2 regions of the Streptomyces sp. NPDC057543 genome follow, and region 1 is predicted to be linked to the other one. Evidence: riboswitches for the same ligand, from Rfam matches in the RefSeq annotation. Region 1 holds a riboswitch; the other holds the start of a gene.
What was found. Region 1 has a riboswitch for glycine ahead of gcvT (glycine cleavage system aminomethyltransferase GcvT). Riboswitches for the same ligand answer to the same signal wherever they lie in the genome.

Region 1 (16,655 bases):
TCCAGGAAGGGCTGCATGGCCACTGATTCCCGGCGGTGCTTCACGAATTCGGCCCTGGTCGGCACCTTTCCGGCGGCCCGCTCCACGGCCTCGGCGTAATACGTCCACAGCCAGGCGACCGTGTCCCGCCGGAACTGCCGGATCCAGCGCGGCGAGCGGTCCCGGTACGTCCGGTCCCGCAGTCCTACGAGCGCGTACTCCATGGCGCCGCGCGGCTGTTCGCCGTCGAGCACCGCCACCAGTCGTTCGATCGCCGCCTCGCACATGCGGGGATCGCGTCCGGCGGGTCCGTCGTCGAACTCGTCGTCGACGAGGAAGGCCCAGAAGAGCCACTGGCAGAAGAGATCGAGATGCTGCTGCGAAGCAGCGGGAAATATGAGGGATATCCAGAGTTCGGGCCTGGTGCGGATCATCTTCTTCCGGGCCGTCGGGGAGAGCGCGAGGCCATTGGAATCGGCCCATTCCCATGCGGCCCTCCTGGTCTCCTCGATGCCCGGATTGCATCCGGTGCTCTGGAACGGCATATGAAACTCTGGCAGCGCAATCTGGCTCATTGGTGCCCCTCGTCGAGACGATGCGGATGAACGATACGAACGGGGATCTGATCGAATTCACGCGTCGGCGCCAGTACACACAAGGGGACGCGCCGCCCGTTTCCGCCCGGCGTCGGCCGAAGGGTCACCGTGCGAGGTATGACGGTCATCCCTGGTCACTCTCCTCCGCCGGGCATCGGGGCATCGGGGCCGGGCTCGGGGCCCGCGGTGGCAATCGCCCTTGGCTCAGGACGGCGGCATCACCATGCGTGACCCCCAGTCAACCGCCCGTGGGCGAAGGGGGGAAGGTGCTTGTGACCGAAATTGTGTGATCGTCAGGAACGAGTGAACATCCCTGAGTAGTTGGTGACCTCTCGGGACGATCACCGTGTCGATCGCTGGCGGCCGCCACGGACTGGCCGGTTCGCGTCAGGCGGTCCGCGTCCGGTGGTCCGTGTCCGGCCGGTCTGTTCGCCTCGGGCGCGCTCAAGATGCCGCATCAGCCGCTCGAAGTCCCTCGAAGCTCGGCGAAACGTCCGATGCGCGGCGATTCATGCGGGGTCCGCGTCCTTCTCGAGGATGAGGGCGATGGCGCCGAGCCCGGGCTGCTGCTGGGCGGCGAAGGCGTCGCTGAAGTAGTAGCCGGGCCCGTCCACGGTGCCGACGACGGTGAACTGCTCATGGTCCTGGGTGATGTTGACGGTCAGTTCGCTGCCGACGGCCGCGTCCGGCGCGCGGTCCACGACGACCTCGTCGGCGCCCTTCGGGGCCCGGCCGTCGACGAGCTCGTACGGTCCATCCGGGCGCCGGCCCCAGCCGTGGCCGGACTCCAGGGCGCCCTCGTCGGTGACGGGCTTGCCGTCGCGGATGGCCTGGGTGCAGAAGGAGCGGTCCACCACCGCGGCGGTCACGCCCGGGACCTCGGCGAGCCCGGACAACAGCGGCTCGGCCTCGGCCGTGCTCCACGGCATGCGGTCCTCGGGGCTGCCGTCGGCGTCGACGGCCTGCTGGTGCAGGGCCAGGGCGGCGGTGCTCTCGTAGCGGTGCTGGGCCCCACGGTCACGGGGCGCGGATATTTCCACCGGGCCGGACGTCGGCATCCGAACCTGCCCGCACAAGGCACATGGGTGGAGGAGGGCGTCACCGGGCCTCTGACAGATCCGCGGAGAGCTGCACGGCCCCGGTGCAGGCCAGTTTGTCTGCCACCTCGACGCACGCCTCGGCCCCCTTCGGGCTGGTCGCGGGCAGCATCGGGCTGCTTTTGCCGTGCGTCACCCTGTCCCGGCGCGAGGCGAGCAGCTCGTCCGCTCCAGACCGGATCGAGACCTCCAGGGCGCCGCCGCGCGCGTCCGTCTCCACCTCGGACCAGACGGTGGAGCAGGACGGGCTGAACCGGAGCCGTACGACGTAGGCCCCCTCGGTGACGGTGCTCTCAGTGCGGGCATCCCGGTCGCAGCGGGAGGAGCCCGGATACTGCCCCCGGCAGCTTTCCTTGCGGCAGGACGCCGCCTGCCGCTCCGGGCTGCCGCCCGACAGGGCCGGGGCGCCCACGATGAAGGCCACGGCGCCCAGCGCGGCGGAGACAGCCAGCACGACGGCCGTCCGCAGCCGTCGCCCCCGGGCAGCCGCAGCGAGGGGCAGCCGCGGCGCAGGGGGCTGGGGCGCCGCGCTCAGCGGTCTGGTCTCGGCCCGGCAGGCGTTCTCCCACAGCGCGACCAGCGGCGCCATCTCCGTGCCCCCGAGTCGCCCCAGCGCCTCGACAGCGGTACGCGGCGGGAGCTTGACGCCGTTGAGATAACGGTGCCATGAGGACTTGCTGTGGGCGGTGCGTGTGGCCAGCGCGGCCAGGCTCAGCCCGGTCTGCTGTTTGAGGTCGCGCAGCCGCTCCACCAGCAGCAGCCCGTCGGGGCCGAGCGAGTCGGGCAGATGCTGCGGGCGAGCCGTCGCTTGCTCCTTCATGCCGTTCCCAGTCCTTCCATCCGCCATCCGGTTCATCCCGGATCGCGTGATGTGTGCCCTGTGGTAAGGGCGGCCACACGCACGGCCGAAGTCATCGGGCGATCGGCTTGTAGTACAGAGAGAAGGCGCGGTCCGAGGGCGGGCCCTGGGTGAAGCCAAGGCATAGCCAGGGTCCGCCCCGGCGCAGCACAGCCAGGCCCTCCGGCTCGCGCGGGTAGAGCCCCCTCGCAGTCTGGTCCAGCACCTGTTGCACCACGCGGCCGGTACGCACGTCGATACGGAACAGGCGGACGTCGCCGGCCGAGCCGGCGGGGTTGCCGGCGCCGTATCCGTGGCCGAGCAGCTGGTAGGCGTACGGGCCGTACAGCGCCATGCCCTGGAGGGGGATCCCCAGTTCGGCGCCGGGCTGAGCGAAATCGGCGACCGGCCGGAAGTCCCCGGCCGCGAACTGTTTGAGCCCGTACACCCCGTAGCGCGGTGTGCCGCCCACCTTGTACCGCAGCAGCAGCCGGTTGTGCGCCGGGTCGAGGGCCACCTGGTTACTCGTGGAGCCGGGGAGCGGGCGATGCGTGGCAATTCTGCGGTCACCGCGGGTCAGCACCCGGCCCGCGGTGAAGGTGAAGCGGCAGATGCCACGGCCGTAGCCGGAGGCCGGCTTCGCGTCCCACTCCGTCCACAGAGCGCCCGCGCGGCGGGCTGTGTCCTCCACGCCGAGGCCGCTGCCGTGGCCGAAGCCCAGCAGGTACATGTGGCCGGTGAGCGTGCCGCCCATGGTGAGCCGGTTCAGGCACATGTCGCCGCGGGCCGCGCGCTCGGCACGGGTGTACGGGCGCGGCTCGCCCGGCAGCCGGACGCCGCCCCCCATGACCTGGAGCGCGTACATGTGGCCGTGCCGCTCGTCGAAGGCGAAGGACTGCAGCACCGTGGAGTGGTGCAGCCGTACACCCCGGAGCCACGGCTTGCCCGCCGACGCCAGGCCGGCCGGCTGAGCCTTCGGCCGGGCTTCTGCCCTGCCGACGGGCAATGTGGTGGCCAGTGCGACCGCGGCTCCGAGGCCGAGGACGGCTCTGCGGCCCGGACTGGATGGAGGGGAAAGGGACATGGTGTTCTCCTCGCTTGCTCGATGGCCTCGTGGAACGGGCCCGCCCGCCCCGGGAGCGGGACGGGCGGGCACAGTGACTCAGCACCAGGGGACGGCGCTCACGTTGCGGACGTAGCGGGCGGAGACGTAGCCCTTGTGGTGGGAGAGCTTGTACCAGCGGTGGTTGCCGCGGACGTTGCTCCCGTGCTTCTTGCAGGGGATGTGGACCGTGCCGCCGGGACGCAGCGAACCGATGACCCGGTAGCCCGTGCCCGGGCCGGAGCGGATCCTGAGCGGCATGTGGCGGGTTACCACGCGGCCCTGTACGTAGCCGGTGCGGGTAACGGGCCGGGTCGTGGAGTGGCTGGGCGCCCACAGCCGCGGTGGGTCCGTGCGTCGGTGGGGCATCTGCTGGTGAGACGCCGTGTGCCGCTGTTGCGCGGCGGCGGTGTCGGCGGAAACGACTGCAGCGGGCAACACCGCGATCGCCGCAATCGCGGCCACGAGGCTGCGCTGGATCGTGCGATTCATGGGCTCTCCTATGAGGGTGTCTTCAGGATCGGCTGAGCGAGACCCTGTGTCGCTCAGCGTTTCCTGGCCCTCGGACAAAGATTCCGTCCCACGCGTTTCCGGGAGAAAGTGGGACGTCCCACCGAGGGGATCAACCCCATTTCCGGCAGGCTGCGGATGAGGGCCCCGTCAGGGTGGGCGGTGACCAGCCGTTCGATCTCGTCTTGGCAGCGCTTTGAGGCGGGCCTTGCCGGCTGCCGGTTCGTCGGCGGGTTCGCGGATGAGTTCGGCGGTGCGCCGTTCGCCGGGAAGCGCGACGTGGCGGGCCTGTGCGGAGTTCACGGCGGCGTCCGCCAGGGCCTGCGCCACGGTCTGCTCGCTGACGCCGTGCCCGCCCAGGCAGTCGGCGATGCGGGTGGTTCCGGCGCGCCGGATCTCGCTCGCGGTGACGTTTCGGCCCAGCAGGATGAGCCCGGACTTCGTCGTGGGGTCCACGACGCGTTTCAAAGCGCCACCGGCAGCCCTCTCAGCGGCCGGCCGGGCCGGACGTTTTCGGGCGACGGACCACGAGGCACGAACAGGCCAACCAGCCCCAAGTGCTCTGATCAGGCAGAACATCACTCGGCAGCACGCCCGGGCACCATGCGACCTGATCGGTCACGGTCTCGTAATGCGTAGCTTTCACTCCTGGCGACGTGCACCGACCGCACACCACGTCTCGAGGTGACGTCGTGGGCGCCCGGTCACCCCGGAGGCCGCCGCATCCCAGCCCCCGGGAGCGAGGCGTCCCTGGGACATCCTCGGGACTTCTCAGGGACTTTCACCTCTGTCCGAGGAAGATTCCAGGGACTTTTCGCTACCTGGGCAGGGAAGGCCCTGACAGCGTTGAAAGGCAGGAACGCGCTGTTCAGGGCCCATCCTGTCAGCACTCGATGATGTTCACCGCGAGACCGCCACGGGCCGTCTCCTTGTACTTCACGCTCATGTCCGCGCCCGTCTCCTTCATGGTCTTGATGACCTTGTCCAGGGAGACCTTGTGGCTGCCGTCGCCGCGCAGGGCCATCTTCGCCGCGGTGACGGCCTTGACCGCGGCCATGCCGTTGCGTTCGATGCACGGGATCTGGACGAGACCGCCGACCGGGTCGCAGGTCAGGCCGAGGTTGTGTTCCATGCCGATCTCGGCGGCGTTCTCGACCTGCTCGGGGGTGCCGCCGAGGACCTCGGCGAGGGCGCCGGCGGCCATCGAGCAGGCGGAGCCGACCTCTCCCTGGCAGCCGACCTCGGCGCCGGAGATGGAGGCGTTCTCCTTGAAGAGCATGCCGATGGCTCCGGCGGCGAGGAGGAAGCGGACCACGCTGTCCTCCTTCTCCGCCTCGGTGGCACCGCCGGCCGCGAAGTTCATGTAGTAGTGCAGCACGGCCGGGATGATGCCCGCGGCGCCGTTGGTGGGGGCGGTGACGACCCGACCGCCCGCCGCGTTCTCCTCGTTGACCGCCATCGCGTAGAGGGTGATCCACTCCATCGCGTGGGTCTGCGGGTCGCCCTCGGCGCGCAGCTGGCGGGCGCTGTTCGCGGCGCGGCGGCGGACCTTGAGGCCACCGGGCAGGATGCCCTCGCGGGACATGCCGCGCGAGACGCAGGCCTGCATGACGCGCCAGATGTCCAGCAGACCCGAGCGGATCTCGTCCTCGGTGCGCCAGGCGCGCTCGTTCTCCAGCATCAGCGAGGAGATCGACAGTCCGGTGTCCTTCGCGAGCCGCAGCAGTTCGTCGCCGGTGCGGAAGGGGTGCTTGAGGACGGTGTCGTCGAGAACGATCCGGTCCTCGCCCACCGCGTCCTCGTCCACGACGAAGCCGCCGCCGACGGAGTAGTACGTCTTCTCCAGGAGGGGGGCGCCCTCGTGGTCGTACGCGAAGATCGTCATGCCGTTGGCGTGGTACGGAAGGGCCTTGCGGCGGTGCAGGACCAGCTGCTCGTCGGCGTCGAAGTCGATCTCGTGCATGCCGAGCAGATTGATCCGGCCGGTGGTACGTATGCGCTCCACCCGGTCGTCGGCGGACTCCACGTCGACCGTACGGGGCGACTCGCCCTCCAGACCGAGCAGGACCGCCTTGGGGGTGCCGTGGCCGTGACCGGTCGCGCCGAGGGAGCCGTACAGCTCCGCGCGTATGGAGACGGTGTGGGCGATCAGGCCCTCGTTCTTCAGCCGTCGCGCGAACATGCGGGCGGCGCGCATCGGGCCGACCGTATGGGAGCTGGACGGGCCGATGCCGATCGAGAACAGGTCGAAGACCGAGATGGCCACGGGTGACTCCTAAGGGTTGGTAGACGCCGTTGTCTGCCGGGTGGTGCGGTACGGACCGGTCGGCCCGAAGAACAGCGGGACAAGGGATGGGGCACCGCGCTCACTGCCCAGTGTGCGTGGTGCCCCGCCCGAAAGGTGACGAAGTGTGTCCGGTATTACTCCCGGGACGCCCCTCGTTCCGGACTGCTAGAGGCCGGGGTACAGCGGGAACTTCTCGGCCAGCGCGACGACGCGGGCCTTCAGGGCGTCCGCGTCGTAGGACGGCTTGAGGGCCGACGCGATGATGTCCGCGACCTCCGTGAAGTCCTCGGCCTGGAAACCGCGGGTGGCCAGGGCCGGCGTACCGATCCGCAGACCCGAGGTGACCATCGGCGGCCGCGGGTCGTTCGGGATGGCGTTCCGGTTGACCGTGATGCCCAGCTCGTGCAGCCGGTCCTCGGCCTGCTGGCCGTCCAGCTCGGAGTTGCGCAGGTCGACGAGGACCAGGTGGACGTCCGTACCGCCGGACAGCACGGAGACACCGACCTCGGTGACGTCCGGCTGGACCAGGCGCTCGGCGAGGATGCGGGCGCCGTCCAGGGTGCGCTGCTGGCGCTCCTTGAACTCCTCGCTCGCCGCGATCTTGAACGAGACCGCCTTGGCCGCGATCACGTGCTCCAGAGGACCACCCTGCTGGCCCGGGAAGACCGCCGAGTTGATCTTCTTCGCCAGCTCCTGGGTCGACAGGATGACGCCACCGCGCGGACCGCCGAGGGTCTTGTGCGTGGTGGTCGTGACGACATGGGCGTGCGGCACCGGGTTGGGGTGCAGACCCGCGGCCACCAGGCCCGCGAAGTGCGCCATGTCGACCATCAGGTACGCGCCGACCTCGTCCGCGATGCGGCGGAAGGCGGCGAAGTCCAGCTGACGGGGGTACGCGGACCAGCCGGCGACGATCAGCTTCGGCTTGGACTCCTTGGCCAGGCGCTCCACCTCGGCCATGTCCACGACGCCGGTCTCGTCGACGTGGTACGGGACCACGTTGTAGAGCTTGCCGGAGAAGTTGATCTTCATACCGTGGGTCAGGTGGCCGCCGTGGGCCAGGTTCAGGCCCATGATCGTGTCGCCGGGCTTCAGCAGCGCGAACATCGCGGCGGCGTTGGCCTGCGCACCGGAGTGCGGCTGGACGTTCGCGGCCTCGGCGCCGAACAGCGCCTTGATGCGGTCGATGGCGATCTGCTCGACGACGTCGACGTGCTCACAGCCGCCGTAGTAGCGGCGGCCGGGGTAGCCCTCGGCGTACTTGTTGGTGAGGACGGAGCCCTGGGCCTCCATGACCGAGACCGGAGCGAAGTTCTCCGAGGCGATCATTTCGAGGGTGGACTGCTGGCGGTGGAGCTCGGCGTCGACAGCGGCGGCGACGTCCGGGTCCAGCTCGTGGAGGGAGGAGTTGAGAAGCGACATCAGATGGTCCCTTGGGTCTCAGTTGCCGGAGAACTCGGTGTACTCGTCGGCGGAGAGCAGGTCCTTCGGCTCCTCCGCCATGCGTACCTTGAACAGCCAGCCGCCCTCGAAGGGCGCGGAGTTCACCAGCGACGGGTCGTCCACGACGTCCTGGTTCGCGGCGGTGACCTCACCGGTCACCGGCGAGTACAGGTCGCTCACGGACTTGGTCGACTCCAGCTCGCCGCAGGTCTCGCCCGCGGTCACCGTGTCACCGACCTCGGGGAGCTGGGCGTAGACGACATCGCCGAGCGCGTTGGCGGCGAATTCGGTGATACCGATCGTGGCGACACCGTCCTCGACGGCCGACAGCCACTCGTGCTCCTTGCTGTAACGCAGCTGCTGGGGGTTGCTCATGACCTGAATTCTCCTGTACGCGGGGGAGTGCTGATGAACGGTGGTCTTACGGTGTGAGACGGGACTACGTCACTTCCGAGGTGCGCGGACGTCACTTCTGACGCTTGTAGAACGGCAGCGCGACGACCTCGTAGGGCTCATGGCTGCCCCGGATGTCCACTCCGACGCCCGCGGTACCGGGCGTGGCGTGCGCGGCATCCACGTACGCCATGGCGATCGGCTTGCCCAGGGTGGGCGACGGGGCGCCCGAGGTGACCTCGCCGACGACCTCGCCCCCGGCGACCACGGAAAAGCCGGCGCGCGGCACGCGGCGGCCCTCGGCGACCAGGCCGACCAGCTTGCGGGGCGGGGCGGTCTCGGCGCGCTCGGCGGCGGCCTCCAGGGCCTCGCGGCCGACGAAGTCGCCCTCCTTCTCGAACTTCACGACCCGGCCGAGACCGGCGTCGAACGGGGTCAGCCCGGTGGTCAGCTCGTGCCCGTAGAGCGGCATGCCCGCCTCCAGGCGCAGCGTGTCGCGGCAGGAGAGCCCGCACGGGATCAGGCCGCGAGAGGCGCCCGCCTCGGTGAGGGCCTTCCACAGCTGCTCGGCGTGCTCGGGGGCGACGAACAGCTCGAAGCCGTCCTCGCCGGTGTAGCCGGTACGGGCGATCAGCGCGGGGACACCGGCGACGGTGCCGGGCAGACCGGCGTAGTACTTCAGGCCGTCCAGGTCGGCGTCGGTGACGGCGGCCAGGATGGCGGGGGACTCGGGGCCCTGGACGGCGAGCAGCGCGTACGCGTCGCGGTCGTCGCGCACCTCGGTGTCGAAACCGCCGGCCCGCGCGGTCAGCGCGTCCAGCACGATCTGGGCGTTGCCGGCGTTGGCGACCACCATGTACTCGGTCTCGCCCAGCCGGTAGACGATCAAGTCGTCCAGGATGCCGCCGTCCTCGGCGCAGATCATCGTGTAGCGGGCGCGGCCCACGGAGACGGTGGCGATGTTGCCGACCAGCGCGAAGTTCAGGAAGGCCGCGGCCTCGGGGCCGGCGACGGTGATCTCGCCCATGTGCGACAGGTCGAAGAGACCGGCCCTGGTGCGGACCGCGTTGTGCTCGTCGCGCTCGCTGCCGTACCGCAGGGGCATGTCCCAGCCAGCGAAGTCGGTCATGGTCGCGCCCAGCGAACGGTGCAGGGCATCGAGGGCGGTGAGACGGGGGGCGGTGCTCATGGATGTGGCTCCCAGGGCATGACGACAGGACGATCCCTCCCCATCTGTCATCGGAACCTGAGAGGTTCGCCGAGAGCCCCATGAGGGGTTCGGCTTGCACCTTGGGTGGAGCCGCGGAGCGGCCCGCTTTTCAGATCTGCCTCATCCACGCGGTACGGGGCCTGAGAGATTCAAGGGAGGAACTTGCTCCTTCGGCGCCCGGCACATGCAGTGACCGGAGCTCTCCCGCGCGGATTCAAGCGGCCTTTATGCAGTTGGCCCGGTCATCATTGCACGCGTCGCGCTGGAGTGGATCCCCGGTCCCTCGCGGGAATCAACGGCGTGGACGGTTGTGCCGCATTACCTTTTCTTTACACTTCAGAGGCATGCGTGGGGTGACCCGACAGGGGGAGGGGCGATGACGTTGCAGCGATACGCGACGACCGCGGGGGTCGCGCACGGAGCGATGCCCGCACAGCCGGGGGCGGCACCTGTCGCGGAAGCGCGTGGCCCGCACGCGCCCGTCGTAAGGGACCTGCGGGAGCGGGGCGGGCGCGGCCCGCACAGCCTGCACTTCTCGGCGGGCGACGTGGTGGTGGTGTCCGGGCTGCCCGGCAGCGGCAAATCCACCCTCATCCGGCGGACGGTGACGACGGCCCACGCCATCGACTCCCAGGACACCCGGGACCGCTGGGCGGGGCTCGTGCCCGCGTTATTCCCGTACGCCCTCTACCGCCCCCTCGTCCGCGTCGCCCACTACTGGGGGCTGTGGCGGGTGCTGCGCTCCGGCGATTCCGTCGTCGTCCACGACTGCGGAACCCAGGCGTGGGTACGCGGCTGGCTGGCCCGTGCCGCCCGGCGCCGGGGCCGCGTCCTGCACCTCGTCCTGCTCGACGTCACACCGCAGACGGCGAGGAACGGCCAGCGGGAACGCGGCCGCGGCGTCTCCGGATACGCCTTCGCCCGGCACCGCAGGGCGGTGGGGAGGCTGTTGCGGGGCACCGAGACCGGCCTGCTGCCGCCCGGGTGCGCCTCGGCGGTGCTGCTGGACCGGGAGGCGGCCGGGCTGCTGGCCCGGATCGCGTTCGTGGACGTACAGGGCCCGGGAGCCGGACGTTAACCTTCTGCCGGAAGGCTCGGGGAAGAAGGGGAAGCAGTGGACATTCCGGCACAGGGTCAGTCCCATCCGCAGAGCGGATGGCCCGCCAATGAGCTCGAAGAGGTGCTGATGGCCTCGGTGGGCAGCCCGGAGGCGGGCGGACGGCTCGTCGAGGTGCTCGGGCGCAGCCAGGTCTGGGTGCCCCTGCCCGCCGGCGGCGGACCCGACTCCGCCGACCTGGACCTGCCGACGCTGGAGATCGAGGGTGCCGCGTACGTCCCCGTGTTCAGCTCCGAACAGCAGTTCCTCAGTTGTGTCGGTACCGCCATGTCCTTCGCCGTCGCGCCCGCCCGCGATCTCGCCCGCGGACTGCCCCCGCAGCTCGGCATCGCGGTGAACCCGGGCGGCGCCGTCGGGATGCCGGTGCCACCGCTCGCGGTGGCCGAGCTCTGCCGCGCCGGACGCACCCCGCTGGACGGACCGGCCAGCGGCGGCCGGGTCCGGCTGTACGAGCCGGACTGGAAGGAGGAGCCCGTCGACTTCCTCGCCGCGGCGGCCGGTGAATTCGAGGAGAGCGGTGTCGTACTCACCGCGCGCCGGACACTGGCCAGCATCGAGGGGGGCGAGCCCGTCCTCTTCATAGGCGTGGAGTTCTCCACCTGGGAGGGCGCCGGGCGCAACGCCCCCATGGACGCCCTCGGCCGTGCGCTCGGCCGCGTCGAGGTGCCCTGGCCGGTCAATCTGGTCCTGCTCGATGTGGCGCAGGACCCGGTCGGGGACTGGATGCGGGAGAAGGTCCGGCCGTTCTACCGGCGCGAGACCCAGTAGCACGCCGACGGCTCCGGAGCCGATTGCCACGTCGGCCCATGGCGTCAAGTCGGTGTCAGGACCGGCGCATAAGCTGGTTTGATGGCTGGTGCCACGGCATCATGCCGCACCCGTGTGCCCCGGGAGCGGCGGGCCGACACAGTGGCACAGTGGATCGAAGAGGGGCGGGACCAGGTGAGTGCGTCAGGCACCGCGGCGGCCGGGCAGGTCGAGCACATGCTGCGCCAAGTGACGCCCGGGCGCTACGACGCGTACGAGGCACTGCTGCAGGCCCTCGCGAACGACCGGATCTGGATGCTCCTCTGGCACGGTCAGGCGGGCTCGCCCGACGCCCAGTACGGGAACATGGAGGTCGACGGCCTCGGCTACGCCCCCTGTGTGACCTCCGCCCAGGAGCTCTCCGCCAGCGGCTGGAACCGGGCCCATGAGCTCGTCGCCGGTCGCGACATCGCCCGCGCCCTCTTCCCCGACCGCTGGGGCATCTGGCTCAACCCGCACGCCCCGGGCGGCGGTGTCGGCATCCCCTGGCTGGACCTGCGTCGGATCGCCACCGGCCTCGACCGGATGCCCGCGGGCCCGCTCCGGCTCACCGAGCCGGCCATCGAGATCCCGCAGTTCTACGCCCTGCTCACGCAGAACGCCCACCACACCCCCGCGATCCGCTCGCTGCGCCGCGCCTGGGTACAGCCCGCGCTCGGGGTCCCGTATCTCGCCATCGGCCTCGATCTCTACGACACGAGCCAGCCCTCGGTCGATGCCGTGCGCGCGATGATGCAGCAGTCGATCGGCGCGGTCCCGGACGGGCTGCCCGTCTCCACGGTCGCGATGTCCGACGAGTACGACCCGGTCGCGATGTGGCTGCGCGCCAACACCCGCCCGTTCTACGACCGCGAGGCGCACGCCCCGGCGGCCCCGGCGGCCGGCTACGGCTACCCGCCGCCGCAGGGCGCGTACTGAGCCTGCCGGCGGTCGTGTTCGTACCGGCGCACCCCGGCGTACCCGGGACGGCAGGTGTACGTGCCGGGTGTGCCGGGAATGCATGCGTATGGCCCTGATTGCCGGAACGAACGTACGTATCCGGCATCAACTCCCCGAATCCCGGCCCGCGTTCCCCTTCCGCATGTCTCCGCGCTCCCGTGCGCACCTCGCGGAACCCTCCGCGTGGCTTCCCGCACCCCATGTCCGAGATCTCCGTGCTGGGGGCGTCTGGTGGTGAAAGCGACGTGAATCTACGCACGTGCCCCCTTCCGCCTCAACTGACCTGTGTTCGGCGGGCGTTCACATCCGTCCGGATAACGGAACACCCCTGACCGCATCACGGTTAGGCATCCATTCGCCTGACGGTATGGCTACCGCGCGCAACAGCAATGAAGACTCCCGCAGCAAGGGCGTCCTGCCGCCTCTGTGTACGACTGACTGATCCGTGCCGCCACAGCGGCCAGTTCGGCCCGGCCACCGCCGGTTGAGAGGGGTCCTTGCCACGATGACGGCACCACTGCATGAGCCGACCACGGAAGCGGACCCGATCGCGACCAGTGGTCCCGCAGCCGACTCCGGGGTGAAGAAGGTCGAGGGACGGTCTCTCAAGCAGATCGCCTGGAACCGCCTGAAGCAGGACAAGGTCGCGCTGACGGGTGGCATCGTTGTCCTCGTCCTGATCGTGGTGGCGATCTTCGCCCCCCTCATCGTGGGCCTGCTGGGGCACCCGCCGAACGACTTCCACCAGGACAAGCTCGACCCGCTGACCAATCTCCCCACCGGTTCCCTCGGCGGCGTGAGCGGCGACTTCCTCTTCGGCGTCGAGCCCAACAAGGGGCGCGACGTCTTCAGCCGGATCGTCTACGGCGCCCGGATCTCGCTGCTCGTGGCCTTCCTCGCGGCCCTGGTCGCGGTGGCGCTCGGCACGCTCTTCGGGATCATCGCCGGCTACTTCGGCGGCTGGGTCGACGCGGTGATCAGCCGGGTCATGGACGTGCTGCTGTCCTTCCCGCAGCTCCTGTTCATCATCTCCCTCGTCTCCGTCCTCCCCGACGATCTGCTCGGCCTCACCGGCAGCGGGGTGCGCATCGCCGTACTCGTCGCCGTCATCGGATTCTTCGGCTGGCCGTACGTGGGACGCATCGTCCGGGGCCAGACGCTCTCGCTGCGCGAGCGCGAGTACGTGGAGGCGGCGCGCAGCCTCGGCGGGGGGCGCGGGCACATCCTCTTCCGTGAGTTGCTGCCGAACCTGGTGGCGCCGATCACCGTCTACGCGACGCTCATGATCCCCACCAACATCCTCACCGAAGCGGCCCTCAGCTTCCTCGGCGCCGGTGTCCGGCCGCCCACGGCCTCCTGGGGCGGCATGCTGCGGGACGCCCTGGAGACGTACGAGCACGACCCGATGTTCATGGTCTTCCCGGGCGTGACGATCTTCATCACCGTACTGGCCTTCAACCTCTTCGGGGACGGGCTGCGCGACGCCCTGGATCCCAAGGGGACCCGATAGCCCACGACTTGCCCCTGCCGCACTGTCAGGTGGCTCTTCCCATGGTTCTCCGGCAAGCAATGGCCTGGGACCGCGATCTCGGAGGTTACGAGAAAATGTCCACAGTTACCTCGAAACGACGGCTCACCGCTGGTGCGGCTCTCGTGGTCGCGGCGCTGATGACCACCTCGGCGTGCGGCGGCGGCGGCGATGACGGCGGCAGCGGCGGCGGCAGCAAGGCGAAGGGCGCCGGCTTCAACGCGGCGTTCAACAAGGTCGCCAACCCGTCCACCAAAACGGGTGGAACCCTGAAGATGGTCGGCAAGCAGGACCTCGACTCCGCCGACCCCCAGCGTGCCTACTACGGCATGGCCTGGGACTTCATGCGCTTCTACACCCGCCAGCTGGTCACGTACGACGCCAAGCCCGGCGCCGCCTCCACCAAGCTGGTCGGCGACCTCGCCACCGGCCCCGGTGTGATCTCGGACGGCGGCAAGACGTACACGTACAAGCTGCGGGACGGCCTCACTTGGGAGGACGGCTCCAAGCTGACCTCCAAGGACGTCAAGTACGGCATCGAGCGCATCTGGGCGACGGACACCATCACCGGTGGCCCGCAGTACCTGATGCAGACGCTGGACCCCAAGCACGAGTACAAGGGCCCGTACAAGGACACGTCCGCGGACAAGCTCGGTCTGAAGGCGATCGAGACGCCCGACGACAACACCATCATCTTCAAGCTGCCCAAGCCCAACGGTGACTTCGAGCAGTTCCTCGCCATGCCGTCCGGCTCGCCCGTGAAGGCGTCGGAGGACACCAAGGCGAAGTACACCCAGCGGCCGTTCTCCTCGGGCCCGTACAAGTTCGAGACGTACAAGCCGGGCAAGAGCATCGTGCTCGTCCGCAACGACAAGTGGCAGAAGTCCTCGGACCCGGTCCGTGCCGCGCTCCCGGACAAGGTCACGGTGACGATCTCCGCCAACCTGGAGGAGAACGACAAGAAGCTGATGGAGGGCGACTACGACGTCGACCTCAACGGCACCGGCATGACCCAGTCCGGCCGTGTGACCGCCGTCCAGGACCACAAGGACAGCGTCGACAACATGCAGACGTCCTTCGTCCGCTACGTCGCGCTCGTCCACACGGCGAAGCCGCTGGACAACGTCCACTGCCGCAAGGCCGTCTTCTACGCCACGGACTTCGCGGCCCTGCAGCAGACCCGCGGTGGCGAGATCGCCGGTGGCGCGATCGCCAACAGCACCCTGCCGGCCTCCATCAAGGGCCACAGCGACTACGACCCGTACGGTGTCCTCGCCCGCAAGGGCAAGCCGGACGCCGCCAAGGCCAAGGAAGAGCTGAAGGCCTGCGGCAAGCCGGGCGGCTTCTCCACCAAGCTCAGCGCCCGTAACAACAACCCGGGCGAGGTCGACACCGCCGAGGCGCTCCAGGAGCAGCTCGGCAAGGTCGGCATCAAGATCGAGGTCGACCCGATCGACGGCGCCGAGGCCTCCAGCATCACCGGTTCGCCGTCCGTCGTGAAGAAGCGCGGCTACGGCATGACGATGAGCGGCTGGGGTCCGGACTTCCCGTCCGGCCAGGGCTTCGGCCAGCCGCTGTGGGACAGCCGGTTCCTGTCCGAGACCGGTAACTACAACGAGTCGCAGCTCAAGGACCCGCAGATCGACAAGATCTTCGACGACGCGATCGCGGAGACCGACCCGGTCAAGGCCGGCGAGATCTACAAGAGCCTCGACAAGCGGATCCTGGACCAGGCCGACTGGATGCCCTTCATCTACGAGAAGAACATCACCTGGCGCGGTAAGCGACTGACGAACGCCTACATGGCCGACGCGTACAACGGCCGTTACGACTACGTCTCGCTCGGCGTCGTCAAGTAATCGCTGTAGTCAACAGCATGTGCAGTCAACCCGGTTGACTGCTCCACCGCCGCCGAAACCCGCCAGTCCGAAGGGCAGGTGATGGCCCGGGGCGGTGGCCGGGAGCCCCCACAAGGGGTTCCCGGCCACCGGCGGGCCGCGCACAGTGCTTGCTTATCTCATCCGGCGCCTGTTCGCCGTAGTCATCATGGTGCTCGTCGTACTGCTCGCGACCTTCACCATCTTCTTCATGCTGCCCAAGTGGGCGGGTCAGGACGTCGCAGTCCTCTTCGCCGGCAAGGCTTCCGGTGCCGAGCAGCTCCAGGGCATCCGGATAAAACTGGGTCTCGACGACCCCCTCCTCGTCCAGTTCTGGGACTTCGTCAAGGGCATCCCGATGGGGCGCGACTACGCGAACGGTGACGACGTCACCCACTGCGCAGCACCCTGCTTCGGCTACTCCTTCCGCACTGAAGTGCCGGTCTGGACCACCCTCAAGGACGCCCTGCCCGTGACCGGCGCCCTTGCCGCAGGTGCCTGCGTCCTGTGGCTCATCGGCGGCGTCGCCACGGGTGTCGTGTCCGCGCTCAGGCGTGGCACCATCTGGGACCGTGCCGCGATGACCACCGCCCTCGCCGGCGTCTCCCTGCCGATCTTCTTCACCGGCATGGTCGCGATGGGCCTGTTCGTGCACAACTTCGGCTGGGTGCACATCGCCGACAACCTCTCCACGGACGACGGCATCGGCACCTGGTTCCAGAGCCTGATCCTGCCGTGGATCGTGCTCGCCTTCCTGAACGCCGCGATGTACGCCCGGCTCACCAGAGCCACCATGCTCGACGTGCTCGGTGAGGACTACATCCGCACCGCCCGCTCCAAGGGCCTTGGCGAGGGGACCGTCATCACCCGGCACGCCCTGCGCTCCGCGATGACGCCGATCCTCACCGTCTTCGGCCTGGACATCGGCGTGC
Region 2 (14,637 bases), on a different contig from region 1:
TGGGGTCAGGTCTTCTCGGACACCGTCAACACAGGCATCTACATCATGGAGCCCGAGGTTTTCGACTATGTCGAGGCCGACGTCTCCGTGGACTGGTCCGGTGATGTTTTCCCGCAGCTCATGAAGGAAGGCAAGCCCATCTACGGCTATGTCGCCGAGGGCTACTGGGAGGACGTCGGTACCCACGAGAGCTATGTGAAGGCCCAGGCCGACGTTCTCGAGCGCAAGGTAGACGTCGAGATCGACGGCTTCGAGATCTCGCCGGGCGTATGGGTCGCGGAAGGCGCCGAAGTGCATCCCGACGCGGTACTGCGGGGCCCCTTGTACATCGGGGACTACGCAAAAGTTGAAGCTGGCGTGGAGATTCGCGAGCACACGGTCATCGGGTCCAACGTCGTTGTCAAAAGCGGCGCTTTTCTGCATAAGGCCGTGGTGCACGACAACGTCTACATCGGTCAGCACAGCAACCTGCGCGGTTGCGTCATCGGTAAGAACACCGACGTCATGCGGGCTGCCCGCATCGAGGACGGCGCGGTCATCGGCGACGAATGTCTGGTCGGTGAGGAATCGATTGTTCAGGGCAATGTTCGGGTCTACCCGTTCAAGACGATCGAGGCCGGTGCCTTTGTCAACACCTCGGTGATCTGGGAATCACGGGGGCAGGCTCATCTCTTCGGGGCCCGTGGTGTATCCGGGATTCTGAACGTCGAGATCACGCCGGAGCTGGCGGTCCGGCTCGCCGGAGCGTACGCCACAACTCTGAAGAAGGGTTCGACGGTCACCACCGCACGTGACCACTCCCGTGGTGCCCGTGCGCTGAAGAGAGCGGTGATTTCCGCGCTTCAGGCCAGCGCCATCGACGTACGGGACCTGGAGAACGTACCAATGCCCGTCGCGCGCCAGCAGACCGCGCGCGGCAGTGCCGGCGGGATCATGATCCGTACGTCCCCCGGGGTGCCCGACTCGGTCGACATCATGTTCTTCGACGAGCGGGGCGCGGACCTCTCGCAGGCACGCCAGCGGAAGCTGGACCGGGTCTACGCACGTCAGGAGTACCGCCGGGCCTTCCCGGGGGAGATCGGGGACCTGCACTTCCCGTCCAGCGTCTTCGACTCGTACACCGGATCGCTGCTGCGGAACGTGGACATCGCAGGGATCGCCGACGCGGCTCTCAAAGTTGTCGTCGACGCCTCCAACGGCAGTGCCGGGCTCGTCCTTCCCAGCCTGCTCGGACGGCTCGGCGTGGACGCGTTGACCATCAATCCCGGCCTGGACGAATCCCGGCCCACCGAGTCCGCTGGCACCCGGCGGTCCGGACTGGTGCGGCTGGGCGAGATCGTCTCCTCGGCGCGGGCCGCTTTCGGCGTGCGATTCGACCCGGTCGGTGAGCGACTCTCCCTGGTCGACGAACGGGGCAGGATCGTGGAGGACGATCGGGCGCTCCTGGTGATGCTCGACCTCGTGGCCGCCGAGCGGCGCAGCGGGCGGGTGGCGCTGCCGGTGACCACCACGCGGGTCGCCGAGCAGGTCGCGGCGTACCACGGCACGCAGGTCGAATGGACGACGACATCGCCCGACGATCTGACGCGTGTGGGACGTGAGGAAGGCACCATCTTCGGGGGAGACGGCCGCGGCGGCTTCATCGTTCCCGAATTCAGCAGCGTCTTCGACGGCTCCGCCGCTTTCGTGAGGCTCCTCGGGCTCGTCGCCAGGACCCAGCTCACCCTCAGCCAGATCGATGCCCGTATTCCCCGTGCCCACGTCCTGCGGCGTGATCTGGCCACACCCTGGGCCGTCAAAGGCATGGTCATGCGCCGCGTCGTGGAGGCTGCCGGGGACCGCAGTGTCGACACGACTGACGGCGTGCGGGTCGTCGAGGCCGACGGGCGGTGGGTGATGGTGCTTCCGGACCCGGCCGAGGCTGTCACCCATTTGTGGGCCGAGGGCCCGGACGACGCCTCCGCGCAGGCGTTGCTGGACGAATGGGCAGCGGTCGTGGACAGCGCAGGTCACTAAGGGTTCCACTGGTGTGCCTGGAGGTACCGAGCGACGCCTCCGGGCACACGGGTGGGGCCATTCGGCGGTAGCCGTGGCGACGTGCGACGATGTGCGGCATGTCGCAGCAGCCCCCCGATCGGAGTACCGCCTCGCGCCCCGACGCGTCCATGTCGCTGCTGACCAATGTGATGGACCACAGTCTCGACGACGGGTACGCCGAGGCATCGGCACGTCGCGAGGCCGACGGGAGCGCGGGACTGCCCCGCACACTCAAGGCGAAACTCGGCCTCGCCGCCTGTCTGGTGCTCGCTGCCCTTGTTGTCACGCTCGGCGCCGCGCAGGCACGCGTCGCCGCGCCGGTCCTTGCCAAGGAGCGCGAGGAACTGATCGACCGTATCGGCGAGGAGACGGCGGCGGCGGACAGACTCGAGGCGCAGGTCGACAAGCTCCGGGACGATGTGGGCAGTCGACAGCGCAAGGCGTTGAAGAAGCACGGCGGGGACCAGGGGGAACTGGTGGCGTTGCTCGCCGGAGCGACACCGGTGGAGGGGCCCGGCGTAAAACTCGTCGTCGACGACGCCAAGGGCACCGACCAGGGCGGTGGCGGGCCGAGGGAGACCAGCGGGTTCTCCGACACCGGGCGGGTCCGAGACCGGGACCTGCAGCGGGTCGTCAACGGCCTGTGGCAATCCGGTGCGGAAGCGATCGCGATCAATGGGCAGCGCCTGACCGCCCTGTCGGCGATCCGTGCGGCCGGCGACGCCATACTGGTCGACAACAGACCGCTCGTGCCGCCGTACACGGTGCTGGCGGTGGGGGACGGGAAGCCGTTGAGCAGCGCATTCCAGGACAGTGCCGACGGCCAGTATCTGCAGGCACTCAAGGACACCTTCGACATCAGGACGAGCATGTCCGTCCAGGAGAAGGTGAGCCTCCCGGTCGCGCCGAGCCTGATCGTACGAACAGCAGAGCCTTACAAGGCCGCAGACACAGGCAGTGGTGCGGCAGAGACAGGGAAGGGCACATCGTGATCGCCGTACTGGGCCTCGTCGTGGGAGTCGTGGTCGGACTGTTGGTCCGGCCAGAGGTGCCGGCGGTGGTCGAGCCCTACCTTCCGATCGCTGTGGTGGCTGCTCTCGACGCAGTCTTCGGTGGTCTGCGGGCCATGCTCGACGGAATCTTTGTCGACAAGGTGTTCGTCGTGTCGTTCCTGTCGAATGTTGTGGTGGCCGCACTGATCGTGTTCCTGGGCGACAAACTGGGCGTCGGCGCGCAGCTCTCCACCGGTGTGGTGGTCGTGCTCGGGATCCGGATCTTCTCCAACGCCGCGGCCATCCGCCGGCACGTCTTCCGGGCCTGAGGCCGATGAGCAACGAAGAACTTTCCAGCGGCAAGGAGCACCCCGGCGAGCAGCCGGCCGACGCTGCCAAGGAACTCACCGGGCGTCAGCGGCTCATCGCCGGGCTGTGGCCGCCGCGGGTGACACGGGCCCAACTCATCGTCGCGCTGCTGCTCTTCGTCCTCGGTCTTGGGCTGGCCATTCAGGTCCGTTCGAACAGCGACAACAGCGCACTGAGAGGTGCCCGCCAGGAGGACCTCGTCCGCATTCTCGACGAGCTGGACGACCGTACACAGCGTCTGGAGGACGAGAAGCAGCGTCTCGACGCTCAGCGCACGGAGCTGGAGAACAGCTCCGACCAGGCCGAGGAGGCGCGCAAGCAGACGGTGGAGAAGGAACGGCAACTCGGCGTTCTCGCGGGCACTGTGGCCGCGCACGGGCCCGGGATCACCCTCACCGTCAACGACCCGGGAAACGGAGTCAAGGCGGACATGCTGCTCGACGCGCTCCAGGAGTTGCGTGCGGCGGGCGCCGAGGCGATCGAGGTCAACGGCGTCAGAGTGGTGGCCAATACCTACTTTTCCGGTGACGGCGGCAAGGTCAAGGTTGACGGCCGTAAGATCACCGCGCCGTATGTGTTCAAGGTGATCGGCAAGCCCCAGGACCTGGAGCCGGCGCTGAACATCCCCGGCGGTGTGGTGCAGACATTGGAGAAGGAGCAGGCCACCGTGCATGTTGAGCAGGCCGACGACATCGTCGTGGATGTCTTGCGACCGGCAAAGCGGCCTGACTACGCTCGGTCGTCGTCCCCGTGAGGCCGCGGCACCGAGGGGGCGAAGGATACGGCCAGGCGGTTGCGGGGGGTCGCCGCTTCGTAATGGTGGTGCGTGGTGGAAACTGTCGAGTGGATACGGACGTTGTGAAGATGTCCGGGTCGGCAGGTGTGTTCATTCAGGGTTCGTCCTGCCCCACGGGCGGGTCTATTTCGGTCAAGGGGAATCGCCCGTGAAGTTGTTTGGGAAGTTGTTCGGCAAGAGCGCTCGCGATGAGGCTGCCCGCCATCGCGCACCGCGCCATGGCCAGGCAGATGAGCAGGGCTCGGAGCGCCCGCTCTTCCGCGATCAGGTGTCGGGTTCGGGCAGTGACAATTCGGGCGCTTCCGGCGCGTCGTCTGTTGACCCTGCCGGTGCCGGCCGCATAGGTTTCGGAGAACCGTCAACCTCAGGTACGGGTGGAGGGTTTACTCCGAGGCAGGAGGGTTCGTCCATGCCGGTCTGTACGAGGTGCGGACACCGCAACGCCGAGGCCAGTCGTTTCTGCTCCAACTGCGGTGCGCCGCTGAGGGGCGGAATTCCCGAGCGTGCCTCGGAGACGACCTCGACCATTTCCATCTCAGGTCTCGAGGCGTACGAGGCGGAGGCCACCGGGCAGACGCCCGTGCCGTCCCTCTCGCCCGAGGCGCAGGCCGCCGTCGACGCCCTTCCGCTCGGGTCGGCGCTGCTCGTGGTGCGGCGCGGTCCGAACTCCGGCAGTCGCTTCCTGCTGGACAGCGAGCTGACCACGGCCGGCCGCCACCCGCAGAGCGACATCTTCCTCGATGACGTGACGGTGTCGAGGCGGCACGTGGAGTTCCGCAGGAGCCCCGACGGAAGCTTCACGGTCGGGGATGTGGGCAGCCTCAACGGCACCTACGTCAACCGCGAGCGCATCGACTCCGTCGCCCTGTCCAACGGCGACGAAGTGCAGATCGGCAAGTACCGGCTGGTCTTCTACGCGAGCCAGCGGGGCATCTGACCCGTCAGGGAAGGTCCATGCTGAGAACACCGACGGGCGGTGCCGGTCACGGCACCGCCACCGCCGACGACCGCCCGATGAGCATCGGCACGGTGCTCCTGCAGTTGCGGGACGAGTTTCCCGAAGTGACGATCTCCAAGATTCGCTTCCTGGAGGCCGAAGGGCTCGTCGAGCCGCAGCGGACCCCCTCCGGATACCGCAAGTTCCGGGCGGCCGACGTGGAGCGGCTCGCGCGAGTGCTGCGTATGCAGCGGGATCACTACCTCCCGCTGAAGGTCATCCGCGAGCATCTGGACGCCCTCGCCCGCGGCGAGCAGCCCGCCCTGCCCTCCGGGGGCGGCCCCAGAGACCTGACCGACGGCGGCTGGGGTGCGGAGCCCGGGAGGGCGACCGCGGCCCGGATCGGCCGTGCCGAGCTGCTCGCGGCGACCGAGGTCACCGAGAGTGACCTGGACGAGTGGGAGTCGTACGGCCTGGTCGCTCCGAGCGGCGAGGGCGGCTACGACGCCGAGATGGTTACGGTGGCCAGGCTTGTGGCGGATCTGGGCCGGTTCGGTCTGGAACCGCGTCACCTCCGTGCCATCCGGGCAGCCGCCGACCGCGAGGCGGGACTCATCGAGCAGGTGGTCGCGCCCCTACGGCGGCACCGGAATCCGCAGACCAGAGCGCATGCCGAGGCCACCGCGAGGGAGCTCGCCGAGCTGTCCGTACGGCTTCATTCGGCCCTTGTGCAGACCGCTCTGAAGGTCCGGTTCCACTGATCTCGTCGGTGCCCGACTACCCAAACCTGCCGAGCACGTCCTAGGGTTGCTGTGTGAACGAGCTCGACGTTGTGGGTGTCCGGGTGGAAATGCCCTCGAACCAACCGATCGTGCTCCTGCGTGAAGTGGGAGGCGATCGGTACCTCCCCATTTGGATCGGTCCTGGTGAGGCGACCGCGATCGCCTTTGCCCAGCAGGGCATGGCGCCGGCCAGGCCGCTGACCCATGATCTCTTCAAGGATGTGCTCGAGGCCGTCGGCCAGGAGCTCACCGAGGTCCGCATCACGGACCTGCGTGAAGGGGTCTTCTACGCGGAGCTGGTCTTCGCCAGCGGGGTCGAGGTGAGCGCGCGGCCGTCCGACGCCATAGCGCTCGCGCTGCGCACCGGAACGCCGATCTACGGCAGCGACGGGGTGCTCGACGACGCAGGCATCGCCATCCCCGACGAACAGGAGGACGAGGTGGAGAAGTTCCGCGAGTTCCTCGATCAGATTTCACCGGAGGACTTCGGCACCAACAGTCAGTGACCGTTCTACGGGGTCGCCGTCAGCGCATTCGACAAGCCTTTCCCGCTCACGAGTCACGGGAAACCACCCTCAGGGTGATTATCACTCGGCGTGCCGAGTGTGGCGATCGTTGACGCACCCCGAGTGACTGCCTACCTTCGAGATGGCAGGTCAAGGACGGAGGTCGGCGTGAGAAGCAGCGGCGACGGTACGGCAGCGGGTGGGCCGTATCCGCAGCAGGGGAGTACAGCCGACCACACCATCAGGCAACCGGTTCAACCGGCGGCGGTGGCGGGGGGCGGCGTGGCATCGGCCAACGACATCGGCTATCGGGGGCCGACAGCGTGTGCGGCTGCGGGGATCACCTATCGGCAGCTCGACTACTGGGCGCGCACGGGGCTGGTCGAGCCGAGTGTCCGGCCGGCATACGGCTCGGGCACACAGCGGCTCTACAGCTTCCGGGACGTCGTCCTGCTGAAGATCGTCAAGCGTTTCCTGGACACGGGCGTCGCCCTGCAGAACATCCGCACCACGGTTCAGCATCTGCGGGCCCGCGGGTTCCAGGATCTGGAGCGGATGACGCTGATGAGTGACGGGGCGACGGTCTACGAGTGCTCCTCGCCCGACGAGGTCGTCGACCTGCTCCAGGGCGGCCAGGGTGTCTTCGGCATTGCCGTGGGCGTGGTGTGGCAGGACGTCGACGTCGCGCTGTCGCAGTTGCACGGAGAACGCGTGGACACCGGCGAGACACTGGTCGGGAACAACCCCACCGATGAGCTCGCGCGGCGGCGCAACCGCGCCGGCTGACCGGAGTGAGGAATCGGGCGCGGCGATTGTCAGTGCCATGGGGCAGCATCGATTGATGTGAGAGCCGCGCCCACCATCCTGCATCTCGACATGGATGCCTTCTACGCCTCCGCCGAGCAGGCGGCGAAGCCCAGCCTGCGCGGAAAACCGGTCGTGGTCGGTGGGCTGGGGCCACGCGGAGTCGTCGCCACCGCGTCGTACGAGGCGCGGCGTTTCGGGGTTCATTCGGCGATGCCCATGGCGCAGGCCCGGCGGCTGGCCCCCAACGCGGCCTATCTGGTGCCCCGCTTCCTGCTCTACCGGACGGTCAGCGACCAAGTGATGGAGTTGCTGGGGCGGCTCTCCCCGCTGGTCGAACCACTCAGCCTGGACGAGGCCTTCGTGGACCTGGAAGCCGGTGGGGCGGCCGATGACACGGCTTCGGCGCTGGAGATCGGCGGGCAGTTGCGTACGGTCATCAAGGCGGTCACCGGGCTGACCGGCTCGGTCGGGCTCGCCGGCTCCAAGATGCTGGCCAAGATCGCTTCGGAGCAGGCCAAACCGGACGGGCTGGTGCTCATCGAGCCGGGCACGGAGCGGGAGCTGCTCGCACCGATGCCGGTACGGATCCTCCCGGGCGTCGGGCCCGCGACGGCGGACCATCTGCGCCGCGCAGGGATGACGACCGTCAACGACCTGGTCGAGGCAGGTGAGGCGGAGCTCGTACGCCTGCTGGGAAAGGCGCACGGCGGCTCGCTCCACCGGATGGCATTCGGGTACGACGACCGGCCCGTCGTCGCGGAGCGGGACGCCAAATCGGTGTCGGTCGAGGACACCTTCGACGCGGACCTGCACGATCGGGTGCGGGTCAGGACGGAGGTCGAGCGGCTGGCCGGCCGATGTGTCCAACGGCTACGGGGCACGGGGCGGTCCGGGCGGACGGTGGTGCTGAAGGTGCGCCGGTACGACTTTTCCACGCTCACGAGGTCCGAGACGCTCCGTGGGCCCACGGACGACCCCACGGTGGTCCGTGAGGCTGCCGCGCGGCTCCTGGAGGCCGTGGACACCACGGGAGGCGTTCGGCTCCTGGGGGTGGGCGTCACGGGGCTTGCCGACTACACGCAGGAGGACCTCTTCGCGCAGGCCGCCGGCGAGCGGGCCGCGACCGGGGAAGCGGCCGAGGAGGAAGCGGGTGACGAGGGGGACGAGCCCGTCGGCAGTGCGGGGGAGGAGACCCCCGAGACCTCCGAACAGCTCGCCGCCCGGCGCTGGCCCGCCGGACACGACGTGCGCCATGACGTCTACGGCCATGGCTGGGTGCAGGGCAGCGGTGTCGGCCGGGTCACGGTGCGGTTCGAGGAACCGGAGTCCGCGCCCGGCCGGGTGCGTACCTTCCGGATCGACGACCCGCAGCTGCAACCGGCCGATCCGCTGCCGCTGGTGCGGAACCCTGCGGACTACTCGTCCTGGCCGGCCAGTCTGCCGAAGTCCCTGTCCGGGCCGGTCTCCTCGGGCGGGGAGTCCAGACCGTAGTGCCGGTAGAGCTGGAGCTCTTGTTCCGGTGAGAGATGGCGACCGACGCCGAAGTCGGGTGCGTCCTTGATCAGCGCCCGGTCGAAGGGGACGCGAAGCGAATCCTCAACGAACTCGCTGGGTTCCAGCGGGACGAACGCGTCCCGGCTGAAGAGTCCGGTACGTACGGCTGCCCACTCGGGAACACCGGTCGCGTCGTCGAGGTACACCTCGTCCACGGTTCCGATCTTGGTGCCCTTGCGGTCGAACGCCTTGCGGCCGATCAGGCTGCGCGGATCGATGTCGGTCTGCACGGTCCCTCCCGCTGGTCGCGGCTACTCCACAAGCACTACAAAAGTGCAGATCCGGGGGGTTGGCCACTCGAGAATTCCACCACGAACCCCGCTGGTAGGCTGGTGATGGCTGCTGACCCCGTGCGGGAGAGTCCTCCGGAGCGACTCCGGAGGCGCCGAAGGAGCAAATCCTCCCCGGAATCTCTCAGGCCCCCGTACCGCACGGACGAGGTCACTCTGGAAAGCAGGGCGGGTTCCGTGCGGCCGAGCGCCGTCGGTTCCCTTCCTCACCGACGGTGAAAGCCGGTACGCCACAAGGCGTGCCGGTGAAGCTCTCAGGTTGAGATGACAGAGGGGGAGGCCGTCCGGGCACCCGCGCCGTGGTGCCCCTCGCAGGTCGTGACAGACCAGGAGGCCTCCACCATGACCCCCCGTCGCACTCCGCTCTCCCAGCTGGAGCAGGGTATTCCGTTCGAACAGCGCCACATCGGGCCCGATGACGAGGCGCAGTCGAAGATGCTCGCCCAGGTCGGTTACGGCTCGCTGGACGAGCTGACCGCGGCCGCGGTACCCGATGTCATCAAGAGCGCGGAGGCACTCCGGTTGCCGGCCGCCCGCACCGAGGCCGAGGTCCTCGCCGAGCTGCGCGCCCTGGCCGACCGCAACCAGGTGCTGGCACCGATGATCGGGCTCGGCTACTACGGCACCTTCACCCCGCCGGTGATCCTGCGCAACGTCATGGAGAACCCCGCCTGGTACACGGCCTACACGCCCTACCAGCCGGAGATCTCGCAGGGCCGCCTGGAGGCGCTCCTCAACTTCCAGACGATGGTCGCCGAGCTGACCGGGCTGCCCACCTCCGGCGCCTCGCTGCTCGACGAGGGCACCGCGGCCGCCGAGGCCATGGCGCTCTCGCGGCGCGTCGGCAAGGTCAAGAACGGCGTCTTCCTGGTCGACGCCGACGCCCTGCCGCAGACGATCGCCGTCATCGAGACCCGCGCCGAGCCCTCCGGTGTCGAGGTCGTCGTCGCCGACCTCTCCGACGGTATCCCGGCAGAGATTGCCGAGCGCGGCGTCTTCGGTGTGCTGGTGCAGTACCCGGGCGCCTCCGGAGCGGTGCGGAACATCCAGCCGTTGATCGAGCAGGCCCACGAACGGGGTGCGATCGTCACGGTCGCCGCCGACCTGCTGGCCCTGACCCTGCTCACCTCACCGGGCGACCTGGGCGCGGACATCGCGGTCGGCACCACGCAGCGTTTCGGTGTGCCGATGGGCTTCGGCGGACCGCACGCCGGCTTCATGGCCGTACGCGAGAAGTTCGCCCGCAGCCTGCCCGGCCGCCTCGTCGGCGTCTCCGTCGACGCGGACGGCAACAAGGCCTACCGGCTGGCGCTGCAGACCCGCGAGCAGCACATCCGCCGCGAGAAGGCCACCAGCAACATCTGCACGGCTCAGGTGCTGCTCGCCGTCATGGCCGGGATGTACGCCGTATACCACGGTCCGGACGGGCTGCGGACGATCGCCCTTCGCACCCACCGCTACGCGACGATCCTGGCCGAGGGCCTGCGTGCCAGTGGCGTCGACGTCGTGACCGGCTCCTACTTCGACACCCTCACCGTGCGCGTTCCCGGAAAGGCCGCTGAAGTCGTGGCCGAGGCCCGCGAGCGCGGTGTCAACCTGCGGCCCGTCGACACGGACCTCGTCTCCGTCGCCTGTGACGAGACCACCACCCGTACGCAGATTGCCGCGGTCTGGGCCGCGTTCGGCGCCGACGGGGACATCGAGGCGCTGGACGCCGCAGCTGCCGACGCGCTGCCCGAGGGCCTGCTGCGCACCGACGAGATTCTCACCCACCCGGTCTTCCACCAGCACCGTTCCGAGACGGCGATGCTGCGCTACCTGCGCAAGCTCGCCGACCGGGACTACGCCCTGGACCGCGGCATGATCCCGCTCGGCTCCTGCACCATGAAGCTGAACGCGACCACCGAGATGGAGCCGATCACCTGGCCCGAGTTCGGCGCGCTGCACCCCTTTGCGCCGGCCGAGCAGGCGTCGGGCTTCCTCACCCTCATCCGTGAGCTGGAGGAGCGCCTCGCGGAGGTCACCGGCTACGACGCCGTCTCGATCCAGCCGAACGCCGGCTCGCAGGGCGAGTTCGCCGGCCTCCTGGCCGTACGGGCGTACCACCGGGCCAACGGCGACGACCAGCGGATCGTCTGCCTCATCCCGTCCTCCGCGCACGGCACCAACGCCGCCAGCGCCGTGATGGCCGGCATGAAGGTCGTCGTGGTGAAGACCGCCGACGACGGTGAGGTCGACATCGAGGACCTCCGCGCCAAGATCGAGACGCACCGTGACGAGCTCGCCGTGCTCATGATCACGTACCCGTCGACGCACGGTGTGTTCGAGGAGCACGTCGCGGACATCTGCGCCGAGGTGCACGACGCCGGCGGTCAGGTGTACGTCGACGGCGCCAACCTCAACGCGCTGGTCGGCCTCGCCAAGCCGGGCCGGTTCGGCGGCGACGTCTCGCACCTGAACCTGCACAAGACCTTCTGCATCCCGCACGGCGGCGGCGGCCCCGGCGTCGGCCCGGTCGGCGTGCGCGCGCACCTCGCGCCGTACCTGCCGAACCACCCGCTCCAGCCCGCAGCGGGCCCGGAGACCGGTGTCGGTCCGATCTCGGCCGCTCCGTGGGGTTCGGCCGGCATTCTCCCCATTTCCTGGGCGTACGTACGGCTGATGGGCGGTGAAGGCCTGAAGCGGGCGACGCAGGTCGCCGTACTCGCCGCCAACTACATCGCCAAGCGCCTCGAACCGCACTACCCGATCCTGTACAACGGCCCGGCAGGGCTGGTCGCACACGAGTGCATCGTGGATCTGCGGCCCATCTCCAAGGCCACCGGCGTCACCGTCGACGACATCGCCAAGCGCCTGATCGACTACGGTTTCCACTCGCCGACCATGTCGTTCCCGGTCGCCGGGACGCTGATGATCGAGCCGACCGAGAGCGAGAACCTCGCGGAGCTCGACCGCTTCTGCGACACGATGATCGCCATTCGCGGCGAGGTCGAGAAGGTGGCCTCCGGGGAGTGGAGCGCGGACGACAACCCGCTGAGCAACGCTCCGCACACCGCGGCGATGCTGGGCGGGGAGTGGAAGCACGGCTACAGCCGTGAGGTGGCGGTCTTCCCGGCCGGTGTCTCGGCCGCCGACAAGTACTGGCCGCCGGTGCGCCGGATCGATGGCGCCTTCGGCGACCGTAACCTCGTCTGCTCCTGCCCTCCGCTGGACGAATACGACAACTGAGGCGTGAGCGGCAGGGCGTGACGCGGGCATGCGTCGGGGCCGGTGCGGAGTTCTCTCCGGGCCGGCCCCACTTCGTACCGGCCGGGGTCAGGCGGCCTTCATCACCCGGCCGGTCACCAGGGGCCGGTGCGGGGCGATGATCTGCCCGTCCGGGAGCAGCTCACCGGTGTCCTCGAAGAGCAGGACGCCGTTGCACAGCAGGCTCCAGCCCTGTTCCGGGTGGTGTGCCGTCAGACGGGCGGCTTCCCGGTCGGCTGAGTCGGCGGTCGGACATGGTGGCTGGTGCTGGCACATGGCTGGGTTCTTTCGCTGCGTTGTAGTGAATGTCCTGCGGCTTGACGAGGTGTTCATGGCCGCCCCCCCGTATCGATCGGTCCGGTCCCAGTGTTGCCCCACGGGCGTCAATCCGCAGGGATTTCGCAGCAGCACTTCTCCTTACTCCGAGGACGCGTCACCCGGCCGGACGGTTCACCGCGACTGCACTGTCACTTCGGGTGGTTCGGGGTGGCCGGACCGGGCTAGTCCGGATGGGCCGGATGTGCGCCGCGCAGCGCTGTGCCCCACTACCGGAGACGGTGGCGGGGCACAGCGCTGTGGTGTGAGGTGCGGCCGCTGTCAGGCCGGCGATCCGAGCAGGGGGCCGGGGCCCGGGGTGATGCGCAGCGTCATCACGCGGAGCAGATCGGCGACCCGGTGCGGGCGGTGGGCCGCGATTCCCGGCGGGGCGGGAGCCAGCGGTACCAGGAGATCAGCGGGGGCGAGTGCGCCACCGGCCGCGTCTGCATCGGCGTCGCCGTGCAGCCACAGCGCCAGCATGTAGAGCTCAGGAATGGACAGCAGCCGTGGCTGGTAATGCGGTGTCACCGTCTCGGCCTGGCGCAGGGCGAGTTCGGTCGAGGCGATGTACGGGCCCTCGAAGAAGTGCGAGAAGGTCCAGCCGTCCGGAGTGAGCATGGTGTCCGCCGCGGCGACCGCCTGCTCCGAGCTGCGGATCACGAACCGCCACGCGGCGAGCCGGGTGCTGGGCGCGAGCCCGCTCGGACCGATCCGCTCCAGTACATGGACGGGGAGCGGGAGTTCGGGGCTCAGTGGCCCCTGGGTGGATCGGAGAGCCGGTGTGCGGGCCTCGCGGACTGCGGTGGGTGAACCGAGTGCCGCGAGAACGCTGCGGAGAGCGGGCGCGGGGGCCGGGGGAACAAGCAGCGGCATAGTGGGTCGCCTCTCACTTCGGAGACACGGTGATGCGTGGGCGGGTGCAGACGGCGCTGTCGGCGGGCGGGGCCAGAGGGGGCCGGTGACTGGGCCGGTGCGTCAACTCTCTGCCTCGTCCGCGAAGTTTATACGACACGTGTTCAAGCAGTGATTCCACTAGCCGTCGCAGGTATTGCCGACAAGGCGGTATCAAGACTTTATTATGCGGAGATTACGCTGATTCGTCGTCGGCGGCGCAGTCACCGCCAGGGATTTTTCCCTCGACGCGGTCGGCCGAAACGTGTCGGTGTTTTCGTCGCACGCCCGGCGATGGAAACTGCGAACTGCGCCATGCCGACGGAATGTGCCCCGGAGGACCGCCCTCAGATTACTCGGTGCGCGGCGATCGCGGGGCGTTATGGATCACCCGACCTGGGCATTATCGACCGTGACGCGAGCGGCCTGGGCCGCGGGCCGCCCACTCGAGGGAGGGACGCTTCGATGGGGGAGAAGGTCGTGGCGGGCGCCTTTGATCTGTCCGATCCGCACAGGTACCGGAGGAAGCTCCACCAGTGCCTGGAGGGACTGGAGAGGCTCCTGGCGGAGCGGAGGTTCGACCGCCCCCGCAACCTCATGGGCATGGAGATCGAACTGAATCTGGCGGGCGCCGACGGTCTGCCGAAGATGATGAATGGGGAGGTGCTCCCGCGCATCGCGAGCCGTGATTTCCAGACCGAACTCGGGATGTTCAATCTGGAAGTGAACATAGTCCCGCACCACCTGGACGGACGCGTTTTCGATCAGCTGGCCGAAGAGCTCAGGACCGGCCTCGGATATGCTCACCGGAAGGCAGGCGAGGTCGATGCCGGGATCATGATGATCGGAATTCTGCCCACCCTTGGGCATGCGGACGTCGCTGCGGCGAACCTCTCGGACGCGGACCGCTACACACTGCTGAACGATCAAATGGTGGCTGCGCGGGGAGAGGATTTCTCCCTCGATATACACGGCGTGGAGCGATTGGTCTGCACCTCCTCCTCGATCACCCCCGAGGCCGCCTGCACGTCGGTTCAGCTGCATCTGCAGGTGACGCCGGGGCGCTTCGCGGCTGTATGGAACGCGGCGCAGGCCGTCGCCGGGGTCCAGAT

Region 2: linked by a shared signal. The riboswitch ahead of gcvP (aminomethyl-transferring glycine dehydrogenase) and the one ahead of gcvT (glycine cleavage system aminomethyltransferase GcvT) in region 1 are both predicted to bind glycine.

What each region holds. Positions count from the first base shown of each region.
Region 1 is NZ_JBHVFF010000008.1:45,999-62,653, forward strand. It holds gene ACFU8Q_RS03015 (terpene synthase family protein) at 1-524, opposite strand, end outside; gene ACFU8Q_RS03020 (hypothetical protein) at 1,085-1,615, opposite strand; gene ACFU8Q_RS03025 (DUF2690 domain-containing protein) at 1,674-2,492, opposite strand; gene ACFU8Q_RS03030 (teichoic acid biosynthesis protein C) at 2,584-3,594, opposite strand; gene ACFU8Q_RS03035 (SH3 domain-containing protein) at 3,673-4,104, opposite strand; gene ACFU8Q_RS03040 (hypothetical protein) at 4,273-4,578, opposite strand; gene ACFU8Q_RS03045 (L-serine ammonia-lyase) at 5,006-6,388, opposite strand; gene glyA (serine hydroxymethyltransferase) at 6,575-7,831, opposite strand; gene gcvH (glycine cleavage system protein GcvH) at 7,850-8,227, opposite strand; gene gcvT (glycine cleavage system aminomethyltransferase GcvT) at 8,319-9,434, opposite strand; glycine riboswitch at 9,575-9,672, opposite strand; gene ACFU8Q_RS03065 (AAA family ATPase) at 9,832-10,533, shown strand; gene ACFU8Q_RS03070 (enhanced serine sensitivity protein SseB) at 10,570-11,340, shown strand; gene ACFU8Q_RS03075 (enhanced serine sensitivity protein SseB C-terminal domain-containing protein) at 11,515-12,297, shown strand; gene ACFU8Q_RS03080 (ABC transporter permease) at 12,824-13,828, shown strand; gene ACFU8Q_RS03085 (ABC transporter substrate-binding protein) at 13,924-15,705, shown strand; gene ACFU8Q_RS03090 (ABC transporter permease) at 15,851-16,655, shown strand, end outside.
Region 2 is NZ_JBHVFF010000186.1:1,361-15,997, forward strand. It holds gene ACFU8Q_RS26955 (sugar phosphate nucleotidyltransferase) at 1-2,016, shown strand, start outside; gene ACFU8Q_RS26960 (DUF881 domain-containing protein) at 2,115-3,029, shown strand; gene ACFU8Q_RS26965 (small basic family protein) at 3,026-3,358, shown strand; gene ACFU8Q_RS26970 (DUF881 domain-containing protein) at 3,364-4,152, shown strand; gene ACFU8Q_RS26975 (FHA domain-containing protein) at 4,343-5,131, shown strand; gene ACFU8Q_RS26980 (MerR family transcriptional regulator) at 5,149-5,892, shown strand; gene ACFU8Q_RS26985 (bifunctional nuclease family protein) at 5,946-6,419, shown strand; gene ACFU8Q_RS26990 (MerR family transcriptional regulator) at 6,588-7,205, shown strand; gene ACFU8Q_RS26995 (DNA polymerase IV) at 7,263-8,717, shown strand; gene ACFU8Q_RS27000 (PRC-barrel domain-containing protein) at 8,642-9,010, opposite strand; glycine riboswitch at 9,124-9,220, shown strand; gene gcvP (aminomethyl-transferring glycine dehydrogenase) at 9,413-12,298, shown strand; gene ACFU8Q_RS27010 (DUF5999 family protein) at 12,386-12,592, opposite strand; gene ACFU8Q_RS27015 (hypothetical protein) at 12,914-13,507, opposite strand; gene ACFU8Q_RS27020 (glutamate-cysteine ligase family protein) at 13,991-14,637, shown strand, end outside.